2 regions of the Actinoplanes sp. NPDC049802 genome follow, and region 1 is predicted to be linked to the other one. Evidence: predicted binding sites of a transcription regulator. Region 1 holds the regulator's gene; the other holds the start of a gene.
What was found. Region 1 encodes HrcA, which represses chaperone genes, less so after heat shock. Its sites were predicted from a motif close to GGTTNGCACNCTCNNNNNGAGNGTGCNAACC; they were not measured.

Region 1 (12,017 bases):
GGCCACGTCCAGTCGCAGAGCCAGGCCGTGCCGGCGCCGTCGATGAGCACGTTGTCGACCCGCAGGTCCCCGTGGCACATGCCGGAGCCGCCGGCCTTCGACGGCAGGCGGCGTTCGAGGTCGGCCAGCTCGCGCAGTCGCTCCGGCGCGACGGTGCCCTGTGCGGTCGCCGGCATCGGCTCGTGTCCGGCTTCGATCAGCGACCACCAGGACATCTCGGCGCGCAGGATGTCCGGCAGTGTGGGCAGGCCCACGGCCAGCAACTCGGGGCCCGGGTCGGCCAGCGCCCACGCGGCCTCCGTCCACGAGGCCAGCGCGGCCTCCAGGTGGGCCTCGGACCAGGGCAGGGACGGGATCCGGCCGTCGATCGGGTCCATGCACAGGACGAACCATCCGGCCTCGGCCAGGGTCCAGCGGGGGCGGGCCGCGATCACCTCCGGGGGGAGGGCCGTGGTGATCGCCTGCTCACGGGCGTACCACTGGGAGATGGGATCCGAGAGCGGGGCCGCTTTGACGAAGGCGCTCGTCCCGGCCTCGGTGGTGACCAGCGCGGCGAAGGCCCTGGTGAAGCCGCCGCCGGCGCTGCGCGCCGAGACGACCGGAGAGCCGAGACGCGCGGCGATCGCCTGACGCGTTCGCCGTGGCAGATCAGACCAATCCGGGCGTACGGCGGTGGCGTCGTACGGTACGTCGGGCAGCGAGATCGGCCGCATGTTCCCCATCCTGCCGCCGGCGGAATTGTCGTACCCCACTGGGAGGATCACAGCATGAGAACCGACGACTTCTGGGCGGTCATCGACCGTGCCACCGCTGACCGGCCGGCCTCGCCCGCCGAGGTGGCCGAGAGGGCCGTCGCCGACCTGGCCACCCGCGATCCGGAGGAGATCGTCGCCTGGGGCCGTCACCTGGACAAGGTGATGACCGCGTCCGGCACCGAGGATCTGTGGGCCGCGGCCTACCTGATCAACAGCGGCGCCGACGGGCCGGATTTCGACGCCTTCCGGGGCTGGCTGATCGCGCACGGGCGCAAGGCCGTCTCCGCGGCGGTCCAGCAACCCGACGTGCTGGCCAACGTGGTCGTGATCAAGGAGGCGGCGGACACCGGCGCCGTCTTCCGGGCCGAGGAGGTGCTCGACATCGCGGCCCGCGCCTACGAGCAGGCCACCGGCGGGCCACTGCCGGCCGGGGAGCGGCTCCGCACCCGTCCCGAGGTCGCCGACCTGTGGGACTTCGACGACGAGGAGGAGATGCGCCGGCGTCTCCCGCGCCTGTCCGCGCTGTTCCTGGAGCCACCGGACTGACCGCGGGGCGCGGGGCGCGGGGTGCGGGGTGATTCGCCCGGGAGATCCGGTTGCCGTGGGGCTTCCGCCGGGCCCATGCTGACCGCTCGAACGGGTGTGATCGGACCTGCCCTCGTGGGCGTGGGACGATAGGGGGGTGCCGGTGGAAGCCCGGCGCTCACCCGAACCCGAAAACCAGCCCGAGAAGAACGGACGACCGTGCCTGGACCGCTCGACCCCGGCGTGAACGTGATCGGATCGACCGATCCGAGCCGCATCCGCAACTTCTGCATCATCGCCCACATCGACCACGGCAAGTCGACGCTGGCCGACCGGATGCTGCAGATCACCGGGGTGGTCGACCCGCGCCAGATGCGTGCGCAGTATCTCGACCGGATGGACATCGAACGCGAGCGCGGCATCACCATCAAGTCGCAGGCCGTGCGCATGCCCTGGACTGTTCGGGAGGGCGACCAGCGGGGCGAGACCGCGGTCCTCAACATGATCGACACCCCGGGTCACGTGGACTTCACCTACGAGGTCTCCCGCAGCCTGGCCGCCTGTGAGGGCGCGATCCTGCTGGTGGACGCCGCGCAGGGCATCGAGGCGCAGACCCTCGCCAATCTGTATCTGGCGATGGAGAACGACCTGCACATCATCCCGGTGCTCAACAAGATCGACCTGCCGGCGGCGCAGCCGGAGAAGTACGCGGAGGAGCTCGCCAAGCTGATCGGCGTGGAGCCGTCCGACGTGCTGCGGGTGTCCGGCAAGACCGGTGTCGGGGTGGATCACCTGCTCGACGAGATCGTCCGGCAGTTCCAGGCGCCGGTCGGTGACGCGGCCGCCCCGGCTCGCGCGATGATCTTCGACTCGGTGTATGACGTGTATCGCGGCGTCGTCACCTACGTCCGGGTCATCGACGGCCGGATCGAGGCGCGCGACCGGATCAAGATGATGTCCACCGGCGCCGTGCACGAGCTGCTCGAGATCGGTGTGGTGTCGCCCGAGATGGAGAAGGCGGGCGCTCTCGGCGTCGGCGAGGTCGGCTATCTGATCACCGGTGTGAAGGACGTCCGCCAGTCGAAGGTCGGCGACACCGTCACCGGCAACAACCGGCCGGCGAAGGAGGCTCTCGGCGGCTACAAGGACCCGAAGCCGATGGTCTACTCGGGCCTCTACCCGATCGACGGATCGGATTATCCGGCGCTGCGTGACGCCCTCGACAAGCTGAAGCTCAACGACGCGGCGCTCACCTACGAGCCGGAGACGTCGGCGGCACTCGGCTTCGGCTTCCGCGTCGGCTACCTGGGCCTGCTGCACCTGGAGATCATCGGCGAGCGGCTGGAGCGCGAGTTCGGCCTGGATCTGATCTCGACCGCGCCGAACGTGGTCTACCAGGTGATCACCGAGGACGCGAAGGAGACGGTGGTCACCAACCCGAGCGAGTTCCCGACCGGGAAGATCGCCGAGATCCACGAGCCGGTGGTGCGCGCCACGGTGCTGGTGCCGAACGAGTACGTGGGCTCCGTCATGGAGCTGTGCCAGTCCCGCCGGGGCAGCCTGCTCGGCATGGAATACCTGTCCTCCGAACGGGTGGAGTTGCGTTACACCCTTCCGCTCGCGGAGATCATCTTCGACTTCTTCGACCAGCTGAAGAGCAAGACCAAGGGGTATGCGTCACTCGACTACGAGCCCTCCGGCGAGCAGGTGGCCGACCTGGTGAAGGTGGACATCCTGCTGCACGGCGAGCCGGTCGACGCCTTCAGCGCGATCGTGCACAAGGACAAGGCGTACACGTACGGCACGACGATCGCCGCCAAGCTGCAGAAACTCATCCCGCGGCAGCAGTTCGAGGTGCCGATCCAGGCGGCCATCGGCTCCCGGATCATCGCCCGCGAGACGATCCGCGCGATCCGCAAGGACGTGCTCGCGAAGTGCTACGGCGGTGACATCAGCCGGAAGCGGAAGCTGCTGGAGAAGCAGAAGGAGGGCAAGAAGCGGATGAAGATGGTGGGCCGTGTGGAGGTTCCGCAGGAGGCCTTCATCGCCGCGCTCTCCACCTCCGACACATCTGACGCGAAGGGGCCAGGCAAGAAATAGGGCGGTTTGATTTCTCGAGGGGTCGGGAACTCAGGGGCTCGACGGACGCAACCATCAAGCTCCACCCCCGAGGAGGAACCTCATGGAACTCACGCTCACCGGCATCATCGTCGCCCTGATCGTCGGCGCGGTCATCGGCGTGCTCGGTCGCCTGGTCGTACCGGGCCGCCAGAACATCCCGCTGTGGCTGACCGTTGTCGTCGGTGTGGTGGCCGCGCTGCTGGGCACCGTGATCGCCCGGGCCGCGGGTGTCGCGAACACCGCCGGTTTCGACTGGATCGAGTTCTTCTTCCAGGTGGCCCTGGCCGCGATCGGTGTGGCGCTGGTCGCCGGTGTCGGTGGCCGTCGCCGCCTGACCCGATGACCGTGGCCTGACGAAAGACGGAAATGCCGGCCCCGCCCCCGCGGGCCGGCTTTTCCGTGTCGGAGGCGCGGGATCAGAACCGGAATTTGTGCTGGGCGCTTCGCCGGTTGACCCACGCCGGCAGGTCCCCGCCCTGCTGCGGGACCGCCTCGGCCCGGCTGCCGGCCACCCGCAACGTCACGACCAGTCCCTGGACGAGCCGATCCTGCCGCAGGTCCCGGTAGCTGATCTCGACCAGCGCCTGTGACCCGTCCGCCCGCTGGACGGCGCAGTGCACCGTCCCGTCGCCCTTGGTGGACAGGGCGCTTCGTACGCTCTCCCGGTCGTCCGGATGGATGAGGTCGTCGAGGACCGTGAGCGGAGGCAGCTCCTCGCCCCCGGCCAGCCGTCGCAGCCCGGGGCTGGCGTACCGGATCCGGCGGTCGGAGTCGATCACCGCCATGATCTCCGCCGTGTTGCCGGTGACCGCCCGCAGGTAGAGGTCGCTGTCGCGGCGGCCGACCGCCTCGACCAGGGTGATCCGGTCCAGGGCCAGCGCGGTCTCCCCGGCGAGCACCTCGAGGGCGTCGCGCCCGGCGATCAGGGCCTCACGGCGGCCGGTGATGACCAGGGCGCCGCCGCTGGGCCGGGCCACGGCCAGCGGCTCGAGCCGGAGCGGGCAGACCAGGGTGCGCTCGTCGGGGTCGGTGGCCGCGATCCACCAGCTGCGGGATCCGGCGCCGGCCGGCGCGGCGGGCAGTCCTTCCCGGGCCATCCGGCCGTCGTCGGCGGCGAGCAGCACCCGGCGGACCGTGGCGGACGGCAGCAGGCGGATGACGGCGGCGCGGGCCGCGGCTTCGACGGCCGGCGGGTCGGCGGCCGCGACGAGGGCGGTGGTGGCGGTACGCAGCCCGCGTTCCCGGTTGAGCGCCTGGCTGTGGTGGTGGATGGCGTCGGCGAGCCGGGTGATGGTGAGGACCAGGGTGATCGCGGCGGTGATCGCGATCACCAGCCCGTCGCGGACGGTCCCGGACAGCGCCTCGATGATCAGCACGACCGGGGGTGTGGCCGCGGACGCGGCGAGCAGGCTGGTGTCGCGGAACCGCCAGGGCGACGGCTGGGCCGGGCGCGGCTCGGTGAGCCGGCGCATCGACGGGTGCAGCGCGGACAGCCCCCATGCCAGGTAGAGCAGCACGTACGCCGACTCGGCCGGCAGGCTCTCGGTGAGCGGGTAGAGGACGTCCCCGGCGAGCAGCCCGACCGCGCCGGTGAGCAGCAGGATCGCCGAGACGTTGCGGCGGTCGGCGGCGACCAGCCGGCCGGCCACGCCGATCAGCAGCAGGGCGCCGATCACGTCGGCGGGGGAGACGGCGCCGAACCGGTCGGCGGCACTGATCACGAAGACCCAGACGACGAGCAGGGCGGCGCAGGCGAAGGCGACCAGGTCGATCAGCCGGGCCCGGTCGGCGAGCAGGGCGCCGCCCCGGGTGAACTGGAGCAGACTCAGTGTGACCAGCGCGAACATCGCCAGGTAGGCGGTGTCGGCGAGGGGCATGCGGTCCAGTGCGTACCAGACGTCGCCGGCCGCCAGGGCGGTGACCGACGCGGCGAGCAGCAGCCACGGGGAACGCCGGGCGGGGCGGTGCCGGCGCACGCCGATCAGGATGGCGCCGGCGCTTCCCGCGCCCAGCAGGATCCACGCGATCGCGCTCAGCACGACCTACTTAGTACCAGGGAGGTTGCGCACTGTCTATGCGGAGGTATACGCAGCGCCACGTCACGGGTAGTCACCGATAATTCCGGGGCCGGCTCAATGGAAGACCTCAGCTACCACCTGCGCCTGATCGCCGGCGCCGCCGTCGGTCACCGGCTGCCACTTTCCCTCCGGGGCGTGCCACTCGAGATCACCGAAACGTACCCGTTCGAGGCCGGTGGCCGAGGCGTGCGAGACCAGCCAGTGCGCGAACCGCCAGCCCACGCTGGCATCGGCCACCGCCACGGTCAGGCCGGCCCTCTCGGCGCTGCGGGCCTGACCCGCCAGCTTCTTGCCCCAGTCCAGCTGGAGGCTGCTGAGCAGGGCGGTAGCCGCCTCGGCGCCGCGGATCGCCGGGGTGTCCGGGACGACGCACTCGACGGCGCCGGTGGCCCGGCCGGTCAGCGCGGCGGCCAGCACCCGGGACTCGTCGGCCCACTTCTCGTAGGCGTTCGGGTACGCCGACCGCTGCACCTTCTGGGCCGCGTCGGTGACCCGCATCTTCTCCCAGCCCTTGACCTTCTTCAGGGCCGCGTAGAACTTGCCGGCCGAGTACCTCGGGTCCATGATCTGCTCCACGGTGCCCCAGCCCTGGCTGGGCCGCTGCTGGAAGAGGCCGACCGAGTCACGGTCCCCACCGTCCAGATTCTCCAGCTCGGACTCCTGGAAGGCGGTGGCGAGCGCGACCACGACCGCCTGCTCGGACATGCCCCGGCGCACGCCCACCGCGGCGATCGTGGCGGCGTTGGCCATCTGCGCGGTGTCCAGGGTGACCTCGCCGTCGGCCTTGACGGTGCACTCCGGGCCGAGCTGGGGCAGCTTGATGCTGCCCGTCAGGTTGCTGATCAGCACGACCACGCCGAGCGTGCCGACGAGTGTCAGGGCGGCGATCACACCCACGATCGATCTGGTACGCACCGTCACCTCCTCAGCCGAGCCGGACGCCAAGCCTAGACAACGACCGCTCGTGCCCCGCCGTGACTGGTGGCCCTTTCATCAGGGCGGTGTGGATCACACCTTGCGAGACGGCCGGGCGGGTCACCGGACCCAGCCCGGATCCCGCTTCTCCCGGGCCGCCGCCACGCCCTCCCGGCCCTCCGCGGACTTGAAGTATCCGGCCGACCGTTGTGCGAGATCGGCCAGGTCGGTACGGATGGACTCGGCGCGCGTACGCCGGAGAAGTTGTTTGGTGCCGGCGAGGGCGAGCGGGCCGCCGCGGAGCAGCGACGCGCAGTAGGCCGCGACGGTGGCGTCCAGGTCGTCCTCGGCGACCGCCGCGGTGACCAGGCCCACCTCCGCGGCCCGGGTCCCGTCGAAGACGTCGCCGGTGAGGTAGAGCTCGGCGGCGGCCCGGGGCGCCAGCCGGGGCAGCACGGTGGAGCTGATCACCGCCGGGATCACCCCGAGCCGCACCTCGGTGAAGGCGAACGTCGCCGAGCGGGCGCAGACCGCGATGTCGGCCGCGCCGATCAGGCCGAGGCCGCCGGCCCGGGCCGGACCGCCGATCCGCGCGATCACCGGCTTGGGGAACTCCCAGAGCACGGCGAGCACGTCGGCGAGCATCTCGGCGGGCAGCCGGTCGCCGGGGCGGGCCGCGGCGGTCTCCTTGAGGTCGACGCCGGAGCAGAACACCGGGCCGGTGTGGGACAGGACCACCACCCGCGACTCCGGGTCGGCCGCCGACGCGGCCAGCGCGTCGAGCATCCGCCGGAGCAGGGCGGTGGAGAGGGCGTTGCGGTTGCCGGGGTTGTCCAGGGTGAGGGTGGTCACCCCGGCGTCGGTGGCGGTACGGACCAGATCCATGCCGGGAACCTTAACTACGCTTGCCGGATGGCCGGCGCACTCCCCGATGGTGAACCCGTACCCGACGACGGGTCGCTCCCCGACGACGCCACCCGTGAGGTCGGCAAGGACGGGTTCGCCGTCTACGTCCACGTGCCGTTCTGCGCCAGCCGCTGCGGCTACTGCGACTTCAACACGTACACGGCGAGCGAGCTGGGCGGCGGGGCGAGCCGCGACGAGTACGCGGACACCGTCCTGGCCGAGCTGGCCCTCGCCGCGCGGGTGATCGAGCCCGGCCCGGTGCGGACCGTCTTCGTCGGCGGCGGCACACCCACCCTGCTGCCGGCCGGCGACCTGGCCCGGATCCTGGACGGCATCGACCGTACCTGGGGCCTCGCGCCGGGCGCCGAGGTGACCACCGAGGCCAACCCGGAGTCGGTCGACCCGGCCTACCTGCGGGCGCTGAGGGCCGGCGGCTTCAACCGGATCTCGCTGGGCATGCAGTCGGCCGCGGAGAACGTGCTGCGCGTCCTGGACCGCCGGCACACCGCCGGGCGCGCGCCCCGGGCCGCAGAGGAGGCCCGCGCGGCCGGGTTCGAGCACGTCAACCTGGATCTGATCTACGGGACGCCGGGGGAGAGCGCGGAGGACTTCGCGGCCTCCCTGCGGGCGGTGATCGGTGCCGGGGTGGACCACGTCAGCGCCTACGCCCTGATCGTCGAGGACGGCACGCGGATGGCCGGGCGGATGCGCCGGGGCGAGCTGCCGTACCCCTCGGACGACGTGGCCGCCGACCGTTACCTGGCCGCCGAGGCCGCGCTGAGTGAGGCCGGCCTCGACTGGTACGAGGTGTCCAACTGGGCGAGGAAGGACGCCGAATGCCGGCACAACCTCCTGTACTGGACCGGCGCCGACTGGTGGGGTCTCGGGCCGGGCGCGCACAGCCACGTCGGCGGGGTCCGCTGGTGGAACGTCAAACACCCGGTCACCTACGCGAAACGCCTGGCCGCCGGGACCTCGCCGGGCCACGGCCGGGAGACGCTGAGCGCCGCCGACCGGCACATGGAGGACGTCATGCTCCGGGTGCGGCTGCGCGACGGCATCGGTCTGGACCGGGTCGATGCCACCGGCGCCGCGCGGGCCCTGGCGGACGGGCTGCTCGAACCGGGGGCGTACGACGACGGCCGCGTCGTGCTCACGCTGCGCGGCCGCCTGCTGGCCGACGCGGTCATCCGGGACGTGGTGTGAGCCTCACTTGATGAAGCGGGCGCTCAGCGGATAGTTGAACGGCTCGTTGTTGGCCGCCTTCACCCCGGCGACGACGCCCAGGACGGTGGCGATGAGCCAGGCCGCGCCGACCACGAAGATGCCCACCCCGACGCAGATCAGCAAGCTGCCGACCAGGCCGATGATGCCCCACAGCAGCTGGAAGTTGAGCGCCTTGACGGCCTCCTCCCGCACGAACGGCGAGGTGTTGCCCCGGGCCAGCAGCGCGACCAGCGGCGCTATCCAGCCGAAGAACGTGCCGCCGAAGAACGCTCCGGCCGCACCGCCGAAGTGCGCCACCAGGATCCAGGTGCGCTCGTCGCCGGCGGTGGCCGGGGGCCGGTAGCCGTACCCCGGAGGCGGGTTGTAGGGAGGCGGCGGATATCCGCCGGGCGGCTGGTAGCGGGCGGTCGGATCGTCGTCCGGTGGGCGCGGGGGCTCTGTCATGGAACACACGCTAGGACCCGCCATCGAGCCGGTCGAGGTCCACCTCCGTACTTTCGATCATCGCGCTGCCGCCCCGGGCGACGTAGACTGGCACTCTATTAGCAGGAGTGCCAGAAGGGGGAGGGGTCATATGAGTCTGGATGACCGCAAGCTCGAGGTGCTCCGGGCGATCGTCGAGGACTACGTCGACACTCAGGAGCCGGTCGGCAGCAAAGCCCTGGTCGACCGGCACAAGCTCGGCGTCTCCCCGGCCACCGTGCGCAACGACATGGCCGTGCTGGAGGAGGAGGGCTACATCCGGCAGCCGCACACCAGCGCCGGGCGGGTCCCCACCGACGCCGGCTACCGGCTCTTCGTCGACCGGCTCACCAGGATCAAGCCGCTCAGCCCGGCCGAGCGCCGGGCGATCGAGCGCTTCATGGTCGGCGCCGTCGACCTGGACGACGTGGTGCACCGCACGGTCCGGCTGCTCGCCCAGCTCACCCGCCAGGTCGCCGTGGTCCAGTATCCGAGTCTCTCCCGGTCCTCGGTGCGCCATCTGGAGCTCGTTCCCATCTCCACCACCCGCCTGATGCTCGTGATGATCACCGACACCGGCCGGGTCGAGCAGCGCCTCGTGGAGCTGCCCGGCCCGGTGCCGGACGGCGACGTCTGGGAGCTGCGGCGCCGGGTGAACGAGAAACTCTCCGGCCAGCGGCTCGCCGACACCCCACCGCTGGTGCAGCGGTTGGTGGAGGAGTGTGACGATCCCGAGCGGAAAGCCACCATGGCCTGTCTGGCCTCGGTACTCTTGGAGACCCTCGTCGAGCGGAGTGAGGAGCGCCTCGCCCTCGCCGGTACGGCCAACTTGACACGCGGCGGTGTGCTGGACTTCCAGGGCACGCTACGGCCCGTCCTCGAGGCCCTCGAGGAGGAGGTGATCCTTCTGAAACTCATCGGCGACCTGGAACCCCGGACCACCCGGGTCCGGATCGGTGACGAGAACGAGATCGACAACCTGCGTTCGGCGTCCGTGGTGAGCAGCGGTTACGGACCGGGCACCACGATCGTTGGGGGGCTCGGCGTGCTGGGCCCCACCCGGATGGACTACCCCGGCACTATCGCTACCGTTCGTGCAGTGGCACGCTACGTTGGCGACCTGTTGGCACAGAATTGACGGATTCGCGCAGACATTGAGGACTCCAAACCCCGTGGCCAAGGACTATTACGGAATTCTCGGTGTGAGCCGGGAGGCAACCGACGACGAGATCAAGCGCGCCTACCGCAAACTCGCTCGGCAATACCACCCGGACGTCAACCCCGATCCGGAGGCGCACAACAAGTTCAAAGAGATCAACGCGGCGTACGAGGTCCTCTCCGACGACCAGAAACGCCAGATCGTCGATCTCGGTGGCGACCCGCTCGCGCCCGGTGGCGGCATGCCCGGCGGTGCCGGCGGCGCCGGCCCGTTCGTCGGCTTCCAGGACATCATGGACGCCTTCTTCGGCACGGCCGCCGGCGGCGGCTCCCGGGGCCCGCGCCCGCGCACCCGCCCGGGCGCCGACGCCATCCTGCGCCTCGAGCTGGACCTGGTGGAGACCGCCTTCGGAGTGGAGGCGCCGATCACCGTCGACACCGCGGTGCTGTGCACCCAGTGCTCCGGCGCCGGCACCGCGCCCGGCACCCACCTCGCCACCTGCGAGGTCTGCTCGGGCCGCGGCGAGGTCCAGTCGGTGCAGCGCACCTTCCTCGGCCAGGTCGTCTCGTCCCGCCCCTGCCAGAACTGCCAGGGCCACGGCACGGTCATCCCCAGCCCCTGCCCGACCTGCGCCGGCGACGGCCGGATCAGGACACGCCGCTCACTCACCGTGAAGATTCCGGCGGGCGTCGAGGACGGCATGCGGATCCGCCTGGCCCAGCAGGGCGAGGTCGGCCCCGGCGGCGGCACCGCCGGCGACCTCTACGTGGAGATCCACGAGCGGCCGCACGACGTCTACTCGCGCAAGGGCGACGACCTGCACTGCCGGGTCACCCTGCCGATGACCGCGGCCGCCCTCGGCACCCGGATGACCATCAAGACCCTCGACGGCGAAGAGAACATCGAGGTCAAGCCGGGCACCCAGCCGGCCAGCACGCTGCGCATCCGCGGCAAGGGCGTCCCGCACCTGCGCGGTCAGGGCCGCGGCGAGCTGTTCGTGCACCTCGACGTCAAGACGCCGACCAAGCTCACCGCCGACCAGGAGCGCATGCTGCGCGAGTTCGCCAAGACCCGCGGCGAGGACGTGGCGGAGCTCTCCAAGCAGGGCGGCTTCTTCAGCCGCATGCGCGACGCCTTCAACGGCCACTAAATCAAGATCAAAACCAGGATGTCGTAGCGGGGTGGTGGGTGCGGACCGTCGCTCCCGCCGAGGGCGCGGCGTGTCTCGCTGGCCGCCGGCGCGTCCAGAGCGCGAGCCACCCCGCGCGACGTGCGTGAGCGGTTGCGCCCGAAACCCCGCGCGCCGACCCTGCCGGACCGCGGTGACCGGGCGGCCGGGTAGCGTTCCGGGGATGTCCGCGCCGCTGTTCCTGGTCGAGAGCCTGCCCGAGGGGTCGTCGTACACGCTGGACGGCCCGGAGGGGCATCACGCCGCCACCGTGCAGCGGCTGCGGATCGGTGAGGCGCTGATCCTCGCCGACGGGCGGGGCGGCACCGCGCGCGGCGAGGTCACCGCGGTCGGCCGGGGCAGCGTCGACGTGATGGTCACCGCCGTCGGTCAGGAACCGGCCGCCGACCCGCGGCTGGTCGTCGTGCAGGGCATCGCCAAAGGCGACCGGGGCGAGCTGGCCGTGCAGGCGATGACCGAGGTCGGCGTGGACGAGATCGTGCCGTGGGCGGCGTCCCGCTCGGTGGCGCAGTGGCGCGGCGACCGCGGCTTCAAGGCCCGCGACAAATGGGCGGCCACCGCCCGGGAGGCAGCCAAGCAGGCCCGGCGCTCCTGGCTGCCCCTGGTGGCGGGCGACCCCGACCGCTCCACCAAGCAGGTGGCGGCCCGCCTCACCACCGCTGCCGTGTCGTTCGTGCTGC
Region 2 (12,017 bases), on a different contig from region 1:
CACCGGCGATCGCCTTGTTCTGGGTCAGCATCTGCTCGAAGATCGTGCCGCCCTGGGCGTTGTCCCAGTCCGGAACGTCCTGGTCCGGGCCCTTGGTGTACTCGCCGGCGTCGAACTTCGGCTTGAGGACCGAGTCGTAGCCCTGCTTGAAGAGGGTGGCGTTGTTGTCGGTCGGCGAGCCGTTGAGGTACGCCACGACCGGCTTGGTCGCCTTCTTCTCGGTGAGGCAGTCGACCAGGCCCTGGCCCTGGAGCTTGCCGACCTCGGTGTTGTCGAACGACACGTAGTAGTTCGCGCCGCCGCCGAGGGTGAGGCGGTCGTAGTCGATGGTCGCGATGCCCGCGGCCTTGGCCTTCTCCAGGACGGACTTGCCGGTGCCGGAGTCCAGGTTGACGATGACCAGGACCTTGACGCCGCTGGCGATCATGCCGTCGGCGATCGTGGTGAACCGGGTCTTGTCACCCTCGGCGTTCTGGATGTCGGCCTCGACACCGGCCGCCTTGAACGCCTCGGTCAGGTACTTGAAGTCGGCGGTCGCCCAGCGGGCCGAGCTCTTGGTGTCGGGCAGGATCACGCCGACCTTGCCCGCGGAGCTGGTGCCGCTGCCGGTGCCGGTGTCGGTGTCGCCGTCCTCTTCGGTGCCGCAAGCGGCGATGCTGGTGGCCATGAGGCCGACCGCGGCAAGGGCGAACAGTCCCTTACGCATCCCTTATGTCCTTTCGGGGGGTGAATCCGGGGCCTTGGGTTCGGATTTTTCAGAGACCCGAGTGCCTGGGAGCATCGCGTCTCTGGGTAGCGCCGATGGTTCAGGAACCGGTTTGTTGTGTCCGGCAACGTATTCCCATCGTGGCCGAGAACACAAGCCGCAACGACCGTCTATCTCGTAACGAGGGATAACAATCCGGCAACACGCCAGTGCCACCAGGGCACGATTTCACCGGCGAAGGTCGCTTCGAGATCCACATACCGTAACGCTAGGTAGTTTTCTCCCGATCGGACGCGGAACCTCGAAGAACCGCGGAAGGCACTAAGATCCGGCCGCCCGGATCGGCACGACCGTCGCGCCGGTCAGGCGGATCAGATCGACCGGCGCCAGTGCCACCTGCAGCCCGCGGCGGCCGGCCGAGACATACATCGCCGTCAGCCCGGTGGCCGAGTCGTCGATCACCGTGGGAAGCCGTTTGCGCTGGCCGAGCGGGCTGATCCCGCCGCGCACGTAACCGCTGCTGCGCTCGGCCGCGGCCCGGTCGGCCAGAGTCGCGCGCTTGCCGCCGGACGCCGACGCCAGCGCCTTGAGGTCGAGATCGCCGGTCACCGGCACCACCCCGACCACGAGCCGGCCGTCCACCTCGGCCACCAGGGTCTTGAACACCCGGTGCGGCTCCACCCCCAGGGCCTCCGCCACCAGAGCGCCGTAGTCGGGGGCGTCCGGTGACACGTCGTACGGATGCAGGGTGTGCGCCACACGCTCCGCGGCGAGCAAGGCGGTGGCCGGGGTGCCGGCCGCTTTCTTGGCCATGAGCGGCACGCTACTACCGCGGCGGATCCTCGCGCACGCCCGATTCCGGCCCGTTACGCCGTTGTCGTGATGAGCACGGCCGGCGCCCCGTCCACCCGGGTCAGCACCAGGCCCGCCGAGTTCGGCCCGGACAGCTTGAGGTCCTTGCGCAACTGGTCGGGAACCAGCGCCGATCCCCGTTTGCGGATCTCCAGCACCCCCACGCCCCGCTCACGCAGCAGCGCCCGCAGCCGCTTCAGCGAGAACGGCAGCACGTCGGTCACCTCCAGCCGGCGGGCGAACGGCGTGTCCGCCGGATCGTCGGTGTAGACGTACGCGATCTCCGGGTCGGCCAGCCGCCCGCCTACGCTCGCCGCGAACTCGGCCACCAGGTGCGAACGGACCACCGCCGGATCGGGGTCGTAGAACCAGGCGCCGACCGGTCCGGCCGGCGCCCGCCGCAGTCCCGAGCCGGTCAGCTCCGCCACCGCCCGGTCCCCGATCAGGGTCGCCCGGCGCTCCGCCGAGGCCAGCGGCCCACACCAGAACGCCGCCTCGACCAGGTCGCCGCCGACACTGACCCACTCCCCCTCGGCGCCCGGCGGCAGCAGCCCGTGATCGATGCCGGGCGCCAGTTTCAGCACCGTCCGAGGCACCCGCCCAGACAGGCCGGCGATGAAGTCCCACGGCGGCGAGTACGCCTTCGGGTCGAACACCCGGCCCCGCCCGGCCTGGCGGCGGGCCGGATCGGCGAAGACCGCGTCGTACCGCTCCACCGGCACCGACGTGGCGTCCGCGCACTCCACCACGATCCGGTCGGACAGGCCGGCGACCTCGGCGTTCGCGGCGGCCATGGCGGCGGTCAGCGGGTCGGCGTCCACGGCGTACACCGAGATGCCGTGCCGGGCCGCGGCCAGCGCGTCGGAGCCCAGCCCGCACCCCAGATCGGCGAGGGTCCGCACGCCGGCGGCGGCGAGCCGCGCGGCCCGCCGGTCGGCGACCGCGGCCCGGGTGGCCTGCTCCAGGCCGGGCCGGGTGAAGAACATCCCGGCGGCGTCCACGCCGAACTTGCCTGCGGCGCGCTCCCGCAAACTAGCCTGGGTCAAGGCGGCCGCGGACAGCTCCGCGCCGAAGCCCCTGGCCCGCAGGGCCGAGGCCGCGGCGAGCGGCTCCCCGCCGGCCACCTCGGCCGCCACGGCCAGGGCTTTCGACCCCTCCGGGGTCCGCAACATCCGCAGCGTCTCCAGCATCACGTCAAGCATTCTCCCTGGCGTGACAGGTTGGCACTCTGGTTGACGGAGTGCTAGTTCCGGCATAGTCTCCGGTTAGCACTCTCACCATGAGGGTGCCAGCCGCCCGGCCCGTCCGTGCGGTTAGGCACCAGGCGGACCGGCACCCGCGACGACGGCCCCGCCCGGTGGCATGAGGCATTGACCGGCCTGGTTCAAGGCCGGCGAAACCTGTACCCAGGAGGGTATGCCCGTGACTACCGCGACCAAGGTTGCGATCAAGCCGCTCGAGGACCGCATCGTGGTCCAGGCGAACGAGGCCGAGACCACCACCGCGTCCGGCATCGTGATCCCCGACACCGCCAAGGAGAAGCCCCAGGAGGGCACCGTCCTCGCCGTCGGCCCCGGCCGGATCGACGACAAGGGCAACCGCGTTCCGCTCGACGTCAAGGTCGGCGACGTGGTCCTCTACTCGAAGTACGGCGGCACTGAGGTCAAGTACGCCGGCGAGGAGTACCTGGTGCTCTCCGCCCGTGACGTCCTCGCGGTCATCGAGAAGTGACCTACTGACAGTGCTGACCGCCTCGGTTCGGGTTCGCCCGGACCGGGGCGGTAGTGCGTGAAGGGACCATTCATGGCGAAGATCCTGAGTTTCTCCGACGACGCCCGGCACCTGCTCGAACACGGCGTCAACACGCTCGCCGACACGGTCAAGGTCACCCTGGGCCCGCGCGGCCGCAACGTCGTCCTGGACAAGAAGTTCGGCGCTCCCACGATCACCAACGACGGTGTCACCATCGCCAAGGAGATCGAGCTCACCGACCCGTACGAGAACCTCGGCGCGCAGCTCGTCAAGGAGGTGGCGACCAAGACCAACGACGTCGCCGGTGACGGGACCACCACCGCGACCGTGCTCGCGCAGGCGCTGGTCCGCGAGGGCCTGCGCAACGTGACCGCGGGCGCCAACCCGATCGGCCTCAAGCGGGGCATGGACCTGGCCGCCGAGGCCGTCTCCAAGGCGCTGCTGAGCAAGGCCGTCGAGGTCGCCGACCACAAGGCGATCGCCAACGTCGCCACCATCTCGGCGCAGGACGCGAACATCGGCGAGCTGATCGCCGACGCGATGGACCGGGTCGGCCGCGACGGTGTCATCACCGTCGAGGAGGGCTCGGCGCTGCAGACCGAACTCGAGGTGACCGAGGGTCTCCAGTTCGACAAGGGCTTCATCTCGCCGAACTTCGTGACCGACGCCGAGTCGCAGGAGGCGGTGCTCGAGGACGCCCACATCCTCATCACCACCCAGAAGATCTCCAGCATCGAGGAGCTGCTCCCGCTGCTGGAGAAGGTGCTGCAGACCGGCAAGCCGCTGCTGATCGTCGCGGAGGACGTCGAGGGCCAGGCCCTGTCCACCCTGGTGGTCAACGCGCTGCGCAAGACCGTCAAGGTCGCCGCGGTGAAGGCGCCCGGTTTCGGTGACCGCCGCAAGGCGATCCTGCAGGACCTGGCGATCGCCACCGGTGGCGAGCTGATCGCGCCCGAGCTGGGCTACAAGCTCGACCAGGTCGGCGTCGAGTCGCTGGGCAGCGCCCGGCGGATCGTCGTCGACAAGGAGAACACCACGATCGTCGACGGTGGCGGCAACTCCGCCGACGTCGCCGACCGGGTCGCGCAGATCCGCAAGGAGATCGAGGCGTCCGACTCCGACTGGGACCGCGAGAAGCTCCAGGAGCGGCTGGCCAAGCTCTCCGGCGGCATCGCGGTGATCAAGGTCGGCGCGGCCACCGAGGTCGAGATGAAGGAGCGCAAGCACCGCATCGAGGACGCGATCTCGGCGACCAAGGCGGCCGTCGAGGAGGGCACCGTCCCGGGCGGCGGCGCCGCGCTCGCGCAGGTCTCCAAGGAGCTCGAGGGCAACCTGGGCCTGACCGGCGAGGAGGCGCTCGGCGTCGGCATCGTCCGCAAGGCGCTGGTCGAGCCGCTGCGCTGGATCGCGCAGAACGCCGGCCACGACGGCTACGTCGTGGTGGGCAAGGTCGCCGAGCTGGGCTGGGGCCACGGCCTCAACGCGGCCACCGACGAATACGTCGACCTGGCCGCGGCCGGCATCATCGACCCGGTGAAGGTGACCCGCAACGCGGTCTCCAACGCCGTCTCGATCGCCGGGCTCCTGCTGACCACCGAGAGCCTCGTGGTGGAGAAGCCGGCCGAGTCGGCGCCGGCCGCGGCCGGTCACGGCCACAGCCACGGGCACGGGCACGGCCACCAGCACGGTCCGGGCTTCTGACCAGCCGGGCTTCGATGTGAAGGGCGCGCTCCGACGAGCGCGCCCTTTCCCTTTTTCCGGGTACGCCGAGAGCCCGGCGTGTGGAGTTCGGGCGCGTAGCGCACCCGAACTCCACACGCCGGTTTGCAGGCCGCCGCGGATCGGGGCGGCACCCGGCGATGCCTGCGTGTCGTGTGCCGCAGGCTCTTACCCGAACCGCCGGGACGACCCGGCAGCGCCTGCCCGTGCCGCGCCCCGGCAGGGCGCGCGCCCTGCCGGGGCCGGTGCCGCGCGGCGGGCGCTACGTGCGTTCGGACATCTCGGCCGGTTCGGTGCCGCCCTGCCAGGAACGCCACAGCGCCGCATAAGCCCCGCCGGCCGCCACCAGCTCGTCGTGCGACCCCAGCTCGACGATCCGGCCGTCCTCCATCACGGCGACCCGGTCCGCGTCGTGCGCTGAGAAGAGCCGGTGCGCGATGGCCACCACGGTCCGCCCGCTGACCACCGCGGCCAGCGAACGTTCCAGGTCCCGGGCGGCACGCGGGTCCAGCATCGCGGTGGCCTCGTCGAGCACCAGGGTGTGCGGGTCGGCGATGACCAGCCGGGCCAGGGCCACCTGCTGCGCCTGCGCCGGGGAGAGCGGATGCCCGCCGGCGCCGACGACCGTGTCCAGCCCGTCCGGCAGCGCGTCCGCCCAGTGCAGGGCCTGTACGGCGGTCAGCGCTGCCCGTACCTCTGGATCGGGGACGCCGGGACGCACCAGGGCGACGTTGTCGCGAAGCGTGCCGATGAAGACGTGATGCTCCTGGGTGACCAGCGCGACCTCGGCACGCAGCCGCTCCGGCGGCAGCGCCGCGAGGGGCGTCCCGCCGACCGTGACGCTGCCGGAGGTGGGCTGGTGCACTCCGGCGAGCAGACGGCCGAGGGTGGACTTGCCGGCACCGGAGACACCTACGACGGCGAGCCGCTCGCCCGGTTCCAGGACCAGGTCGACGCCGTGCAGCACCTCCCGGCCGGGCTGGTAGCCGAACCGCACCCCGCGCACCTCGATCCGGGTTCCGGCCGGTTCGGCGGCGTGGACCGGCCGGGGCGCCGGTCCCGCGGTGACGCCGAGCAGCCGGGCCAGCGCGGCCGCGCCCACCTCCAGTTCGTCGAGCCAGCCGACCAGCCGGTCCAGGGGGTCGACCAGCTGCTGCACGTAGATCACCGCCGCGGTCAGCGCGCCCAGGGTCACGGCGGACCGCAGGTAGAGCCAGCCGCCGGCGAGCAGGGTGAGCACCATCGGCAGGACGTAGCTGATCTCGATGACCGGCCACCAGACCGTTCGCAGGCGCAGCGTGTACCGCTCGGCCCGCCAGGATCTCCGCAGGTCGGCGTCGGTACGCCCGACCCGCTGCCGTTGCCGTCGCAGCGCCTCGACGGTCCGCGCGCCCTCGACCGTCTCGGTGAGCCCCTCGGTCACGTCCGAGTAGGCGGCGTTCTGCCGCAGGTAGCCGCGTGGCGCCCGGCGCAGGTACCACCGGGTGCCGGCCGTCATGATCGGCGCCCCGATCAGCAGCGGCACCGCGAACACCGGGCTGACCAGCACCAGCGCCCCGACCACGAGGAACAGGGTGACCACCGCGATGAGCGTCTCCGGCACGGCGAAGCGGACGCATTTGGACAGCGCGTCGACGTCCCGGGTGGCCCGGGTCAACAGGTCACCGGAACCGGCCGCCTCCACCGTGGACAGCGGCATGGCCAGCACCCGGGTCACGAACTCCTCCCGCAGCCGGGCCAGCACCCGCTCGCCCAGCCGGGCCGAGGCCAGGTGCGCGAACCGGATCAGCACCGCCTGTGCCAGCACGAACCCGGCGATCATCAGTGCCAGCCGGTCCAGCTCACGCACCGGGACCCCGTCGTGGATGCCCTGCACCATGTCACCGAGCAGCCGGGGACCGGCCAGCCCGGCCAGGGCGGCGGCCACGTGCAGGCCGACCGTGGCGCGGAACATGGCCGGGTGGTCGCGGATCAGGTCACGGGCGTACCGGCGGACCTGTGCGGCGCCCGCCACCGGCAACAGGCGGGTCACTGCTTCTCCTCGCGCAGCACCATCCGGGCGTATCCGGGCTCGCCGCGCAACAGATCCGGATGCCGGCCGGCGGCCACCACCCGGCCGTCCTCGACGTAGCAGACGTGGTCGGCGCGGCTCAGCATCAGCGGGCTCGACGTGCAGACCACCGTGGTCCGCCCACCGCGGGCGATGCGCAGCCGCTCCGCGATCCGGGCCTCGGTGTGCGCGTCCACCGCGTTCGTCGGCTCCACCAGGATCAGCACCTCCGGATCGGCGAGCAGCGCGCGGGCCAGACGCAGCCGCTGCTGCTGGCCACCGGAGAAGGTCCGGCCACGGTCGGCGACCACGGTGTCCGTGCCGTCCGGCAGCCCGTCGACGATGTCGGTGGCGGCGGCCGCGGCCAGCGCTCCCGGTACGTCGCCACGGCCGCCCGGATCCAGGTCGGAGCCCAGCCGGCCGGAGAAGAGGCGGGCGTCGTTGTCGACGACCAGGATCCGGTCGCGTACCTCGGACAGGGCGGCCGCGGAGAGTGGGACTCCGCCGGCGGTGGCGCCTTCCTCGTACCGGCCCAGGCGGTCGGCGATCCGGGCCGCGTCAGCCGGCGTGGCCGCCACGATCGCGGTCAGAAGGCCGGGCGGGACCCGCACCCCGGACTCCGGGTCGGCCAGCTCACCGACCGGCAGCGGGACCGGATCCGGCGGGTCGGGCAGGTGGCCGGACACCCGGAGCATCGCCACCACCCGGCGGCTCGACACGTGTCCCCGGGTCATCTTGTCGATCGCCTCGGTGAGCTGGCGCAGCGGGGCGACCAGGAAAGCGGCGTACGCGTAGAACGACACCAACTGCCCCACGGTCAGCCGCCCGTCCGCCGCGAACCGCGCGCCCAGCCAGGTGACCAGCACCAGGAAAGCGCCCGGCAGCAGCACCTGGGCCGCCTCCAGCAGGGACTCGACGCGCGCGGTGCGTACGCCCGCCGCGCGCAGCGCCTGAGACTCGGCGCGGTAGCGCGCCGCCAAGGCCGGCTCCCCACCCACGCCGCGCAGCACCCGCAGCCCGCCGACCAGATCCGCGGCCCGGCCGGTCAGCCGTCCCTGACTCTCCCGGTACGCCCGCTGCCGCTCGTGCAGCGGGCGGATCAGCACGCCCACCACCAGCATCAACAGCGGCACCCCGACCAGCACGATCAGACCCAGCGGCACCGACGTGCGCAGCAGCACCACGGTGATCGTGGCGACCGCCAGCAGCGAGCCGATGCCACGCGAGGTGATGTCGACGGCGCCGCCGATGTGGGTGATGTCCGAGGTGCCGATCGCGACCACCTCGCCCGCGTCCAGGCGGCGCGGCAGGGTGGAGCCGAGCCGGTTCGCCTGCCGGACCACCACCTGCACGGTCCGGAACGCGGCGCCCAGCCAGTTGGTGACCGCGAACCGGTGCCGGGAGATGCCGGTCAGCGCCTGCACCACCCCGGCGCCGAGCAGCAGCAGCGCCCAGGCCACCAGCGCGGCGGCGTCGCGGGCCACGACGGCGTCCACGGCCCGGCCGACCATCGCCGGCACCAGCGCCTGACAGCCCATCCAGGCGATCGCCAGCAGTGCCGCCGCCGCGACCGTCAGCCAGGAACGCCGGACCAGCCAGAACAGGTATCGAGTGGCGGACCGGGAGTCGGGAGTGCCGGGATCGGTGACGGGCAGTCTTCGCATCAGGCCCCGACGGTAAGTGCCGGGGCGCGCCGACGGCGAGGGTCAGCGATCGACCGGGTTGAAATCCCAGACGTGCGGAGCGCGTGCCACCAGGTTCTCCGGTGGCGTCAGCAGGCTCTCCGGGGTATTGCGCCATTTGGTGATGACGACGATGCGATGATCGGTGGACGAATAGACGTCACTCGACACATGTTGTGGCAGCACCTCCAGAGCCGGCACCGCCGTGTCGCAGACCCAGGCCAGCAGCTCGTCGAAGCCACTGCGCGAGGCCCGCACCTCCCACATCCGCGCGATCATGAACGCTTCCTACCCCGGCACACTGACCGAGGTCAAACTCATCGCGGAATCGGCCGGAAGATCCAGCCGGCTCGGGGCCACGCCGGCCGCGACGAGATGCGAGCCGAGTGCCGCGACCATCGCGCCGTTGTCGGTGCAAAGACCAGGCCGGGGTACGCGGACCGCGATCCCGTGTCGGGCCGCACGCTCCTCGGCGAGCACCCGCAGTCGCGAGTTGGCCGCCACCCCGCCACCGATGACCAGCGTGCCCACCCCGTTCGTCCGGCAGGCGTCGATCGCCTTGGCGGTGAGCACGTCGCAGACCGCCTCCTGGAAACTCGCCGACACGTCCGCCACCGGCACCGGCTCACCGGCGCGTTCCCGGCTCTCCACCCAGCGGGCCACGGCCGTCTTGAGCCCCGAGAACGAGAAGTCGAACCGGTGCGCCGCCAGATCCTTCGCCGCCGTCAGCCCGCGCGGAAACGCGATCGACGCCGGGTCGCCCTCACGAGCCGCCCGGTCGATGATCGGCCCACCCGGGAAGCCGAGCCCGAGCAGCCGGGCCACCTTGTCGAAAGCCTCACCCGCCGCGTCGTCGATGGTGGCGCCGAGCGGGGTCACACCCGCCGTCAGATCGTCGACCAGCAGCAACGACGAATGGCCCCCGGAGACGAGCATCGCCACCGCGGGCTCGGGCAGCGGGCCGTGCTCCAGCGTGTCCACCGCCACGTGCGCGGCCAGATGGTTGACGCCGTAAATCGGCTTCTCGGCGGCGAGAGCGTACCCCTTCGCGGCGGCCACGCCGACCAACAGCGCCCCGGCCAGGCCCGGGCCGCTGGTGACGGCGATCGCGTCGATGTCGGCGAGGGTCACGCCGGCCTCGTCGAGAGCCCGTTGCATGGTCGGGACCAGCGCCTCCAGGTGGGCGCGGCTGGCCACCTCCGGCACCACCCCACCGAACCGGGCATGCTGGTCCACGCTGGACGCCAGCGCGTCGGCGAGCAGGGTGTGGCCGCGCACGATGCCGACACCGGTCTCGTCGCAGGAGGTCTCGATCCCGAGGACCAGGGGTTCGTCACGCATCGCGCATCATCACCAGGGCGTCCGTGTTGCTGGGTTGGTAGTAGCCGCGCCGGATCCCGACCGGCTCGAAGTCATAGCTGGCGTAGAGCCGCTGGGCCGCCGCGTTGTCGACCGCCACCTCGAGCAGCGTCTTCCGGGCGCCGCGCCGGGCGGCCTCGGCGAGCAGCGCCTCCAACAGGATCCGGCCGATGCCGCGCCGCTGGGCGTCCCGGCGGACCGCGATGTTCTGCACCCACGACTCGTCGTCGTCCACGACGGACAGGCCGGCGTATCCGGCGACCGCACCGGCATCCGTGGCGACCAGGTAGAACTGCCGGGTGGCCAGCTCGTTCCAGAACATGGCGGCGGACCACTTCTCCGGGCCGAAGAGGTCCTCCTCGATCGGCAGGACCTCGTCGATGTGCCACCAGCGGAAACGTTCGATGACACAGTCCGGCGTCGTGTCCGCCCGGTCCGCGTTCGCGTCCTTCGCGGCCGCGCTTGTGGTCGCCGGCTGTTCGGCGCTCGCCGCGGCCGTGCTCCCGCCCGCGCTCGTGGCCGCGCTCCCGCCCGCGCTCGTGGCCGCGCTCGTGGCCGCGCTCGTGGCCGCGCTCGTGGCCGCGCTCGTGGCCGCGCTCCCGCCCGCGCTCGTGGCCGCGCTCGTGGCCGCGCTCGTGGCCGCGCTCCCGCCCGCGCTCGTGGCCGCGCTCCCGCCCGCGCTCGTGGCCGCCGCGCTCGTGGTCGCCGGGTTTTCGGCGGTCATCAGGTCAGCACCGCCTTGCGGGCCGACGGCTCCACCGCGTCGGGGCGGCGCAGGTAGAGCGGCGTCAGCACCTCGCTCGGCGCACCCGCCCGGATCCGCGGCGCCGCGATCGCCACCAGCGCCGCCCCCGGCGGATAGAGCAGATGCTCCTCCACCGGCACGCCGAACACGTCGCCGTACTTCAAGGCACCTTCCCCGGCCGCTCGCTCGACCAGCCCGGCCATCGACGTCCCACCGCCGGCCTCCTCGGCGCCGACCAGCACCCCGGCCGGCAGCGAGCCGCCGGTGGCGCCGCGCACCAGGGCGGCCACGTCGGCCGGCTTGGCCACCTCCGGGCCGGTCATCCGCTCGCCGTCCGCGAACGTCGCGAAATACACCTCGCGGCGGCGCGCGTCGGTGGCGACCAGCACCCGGCCCGGCCCCGCGGCACGGCCCAGGGCGTCCAGCGAACACACCCCGTACGTCGGGATGCCCAGCGCCTGCCCCATGCTCGCCGCGGTGGCCAGCCCGACCCGCAGGCCGGTGAACGGGCCCGGCCCGACCCCGGCCACGATCGCCGTGAGATCCCGGGGCCGCACCCCGGCGTCGGCGAGAACGGCGGCGATCTCCGGGGCCAGTTTCTCCCCGTGGGCGCGCGGATCGACGGTGCGCCGCTCCGCCACCCCGGTCAGACCGTCCACGGTCACCTCGACGAGGGCGGCCGTCGAGGCGGGGGTTGCGGTGTCCAGAGCCAGTACCAGCACAGGGTGACCCTAGACGGTGGCCCGCGGGTCCCAGTCGATGACCGGCCGCCCACCGTCGGCGAGAGCCTTGTTGGCCGCGCTGAACGGACGGCTGCCCAGGAAACCGACCCGGTTCAGCGGGCTCGGGTGCCCGGCCTCCAGGATCGCGTGCGCCGGATTGGTGACCAGCGCCGCCTTCTTCTTCGCGTAACTGCCCCAGAGCATGAAGACGATCCGCTCGTCACGCTCGTTGAGAGCCTTGATGGTGGCGTCGGTGAACGCCTCCCAGCCCTTGTTGCCGTGCGATCCGGCCTTGCCCGCCCGGACCGTCAGAACCGCGTTGAGCAGCAGCACCCCCTGCCGCGCCCACCCGGTCAGATCTCCACCCGCGGGCTTCGGCACGTTCAGGTCCTCGTTGAGCTCCTTGAAGATGTTGCTCAGTGACGGCGGC

Region 2: a site for HrcA is predicted at 2,822-2,852, ahead of groES (co-chaperone GroES). Genes of this name have one in related genera too.

Annotation. Positions count from the first base shown of each region.
Region 1 is NZ_JBFAMR010000020.1:57,303-69,319, forward strand. It holds gene AB0I88_RS16385 (phosphotransferase) at 1-713, opposite strand, end outside; gene AB0I88_RS16390 (DUF4240 domain-containing protein) at 768-1,301, shown strand; gene lepA (translation elongation factor 4) at 1,500-3,380, shown strand; gene AB0I88_RS16400 (GlsB/YeaQ/YmgE family stress response membrane protein) at 3,463-3,744, shown strand; gene AB0I88_RS16405 (PAS domain S-box protein) at 3,818-5,440, opposite strand; gene AB0I88_RS16410 (hypothetical protein) at 5,534-6,400, opposite strand; gene AB0I88_RS16415 (enoyl-CoA hydratase-related protein) at 6,515-7,279, opposite strand; gene hemW (radical SAM family heme chaperone HemW) at 7,307-8,506, shown strand; gene AB0I88_RS16425 (DUF4870 domain-containing protein) at 8,510-8,971, opposite strand; gene hrcA (heat-inducible transcriptional repressor HrcA) at 9,102-10,127, shown strand; gene dnaJ (molecular chaperone DnaJ) at 10,162-11,298, shown strand; gene AB0I88_RS16440 (16S rRNA (uracil(1498)-N(3))-methyltransferase) at 11,501-12,017, shown strand, end outside.
Region 2 is NZ_JBFAMR010000006.1:534-12,550, forward strand. It holds gene AB0I88_RS05910 (substrate-binding domain-containing protein) at 1-706, opposite strand, end outside; gene ybaK (Cys-tRNA(Pro) deacylase) at 1,028-1,519, opposite strand; gene AB0I88_RS05920 (class I SAM-dependent methyltransferase) at 1,573-2,760, opposite strand; gene groES (co-chaperone GroES) at 2,975-3,289, shown strand; gene groL (chaperonin GroEL) at 3,362-5,011, shown strand; gene AB0I88_RS05935 (ABC transporter ATP-binding protein) at 5,292-7,061, opposite strand; gene AB0I88_RS05940 (ABC transporter ATP-binding protein) at 7,058-8,743, opposite strand; gene AB0I88_RS05945 (hypothetical protein) at 8,786-9,040, opposite strand; gene tsaD (tRNA (adenosine(37)-N6)-threonylcarbamoyltransferase complex transferase subunit TsaD) at 9,050-10,102, opposite strand; gene rimI (ribosomal protein S18-alanine N-acetyltransferase) at 10,095-10,526, opposite strand; gene tsaB (tRNA (adenosine(37)-N6)-threonylcarbamoyltransferase complex dimerization subunit type 1 TsaB) at 10,844-11,587, opposite strand; gene ung (uracil-DNA glycosylase) at 11,597-12,017, opposite strand, start outside.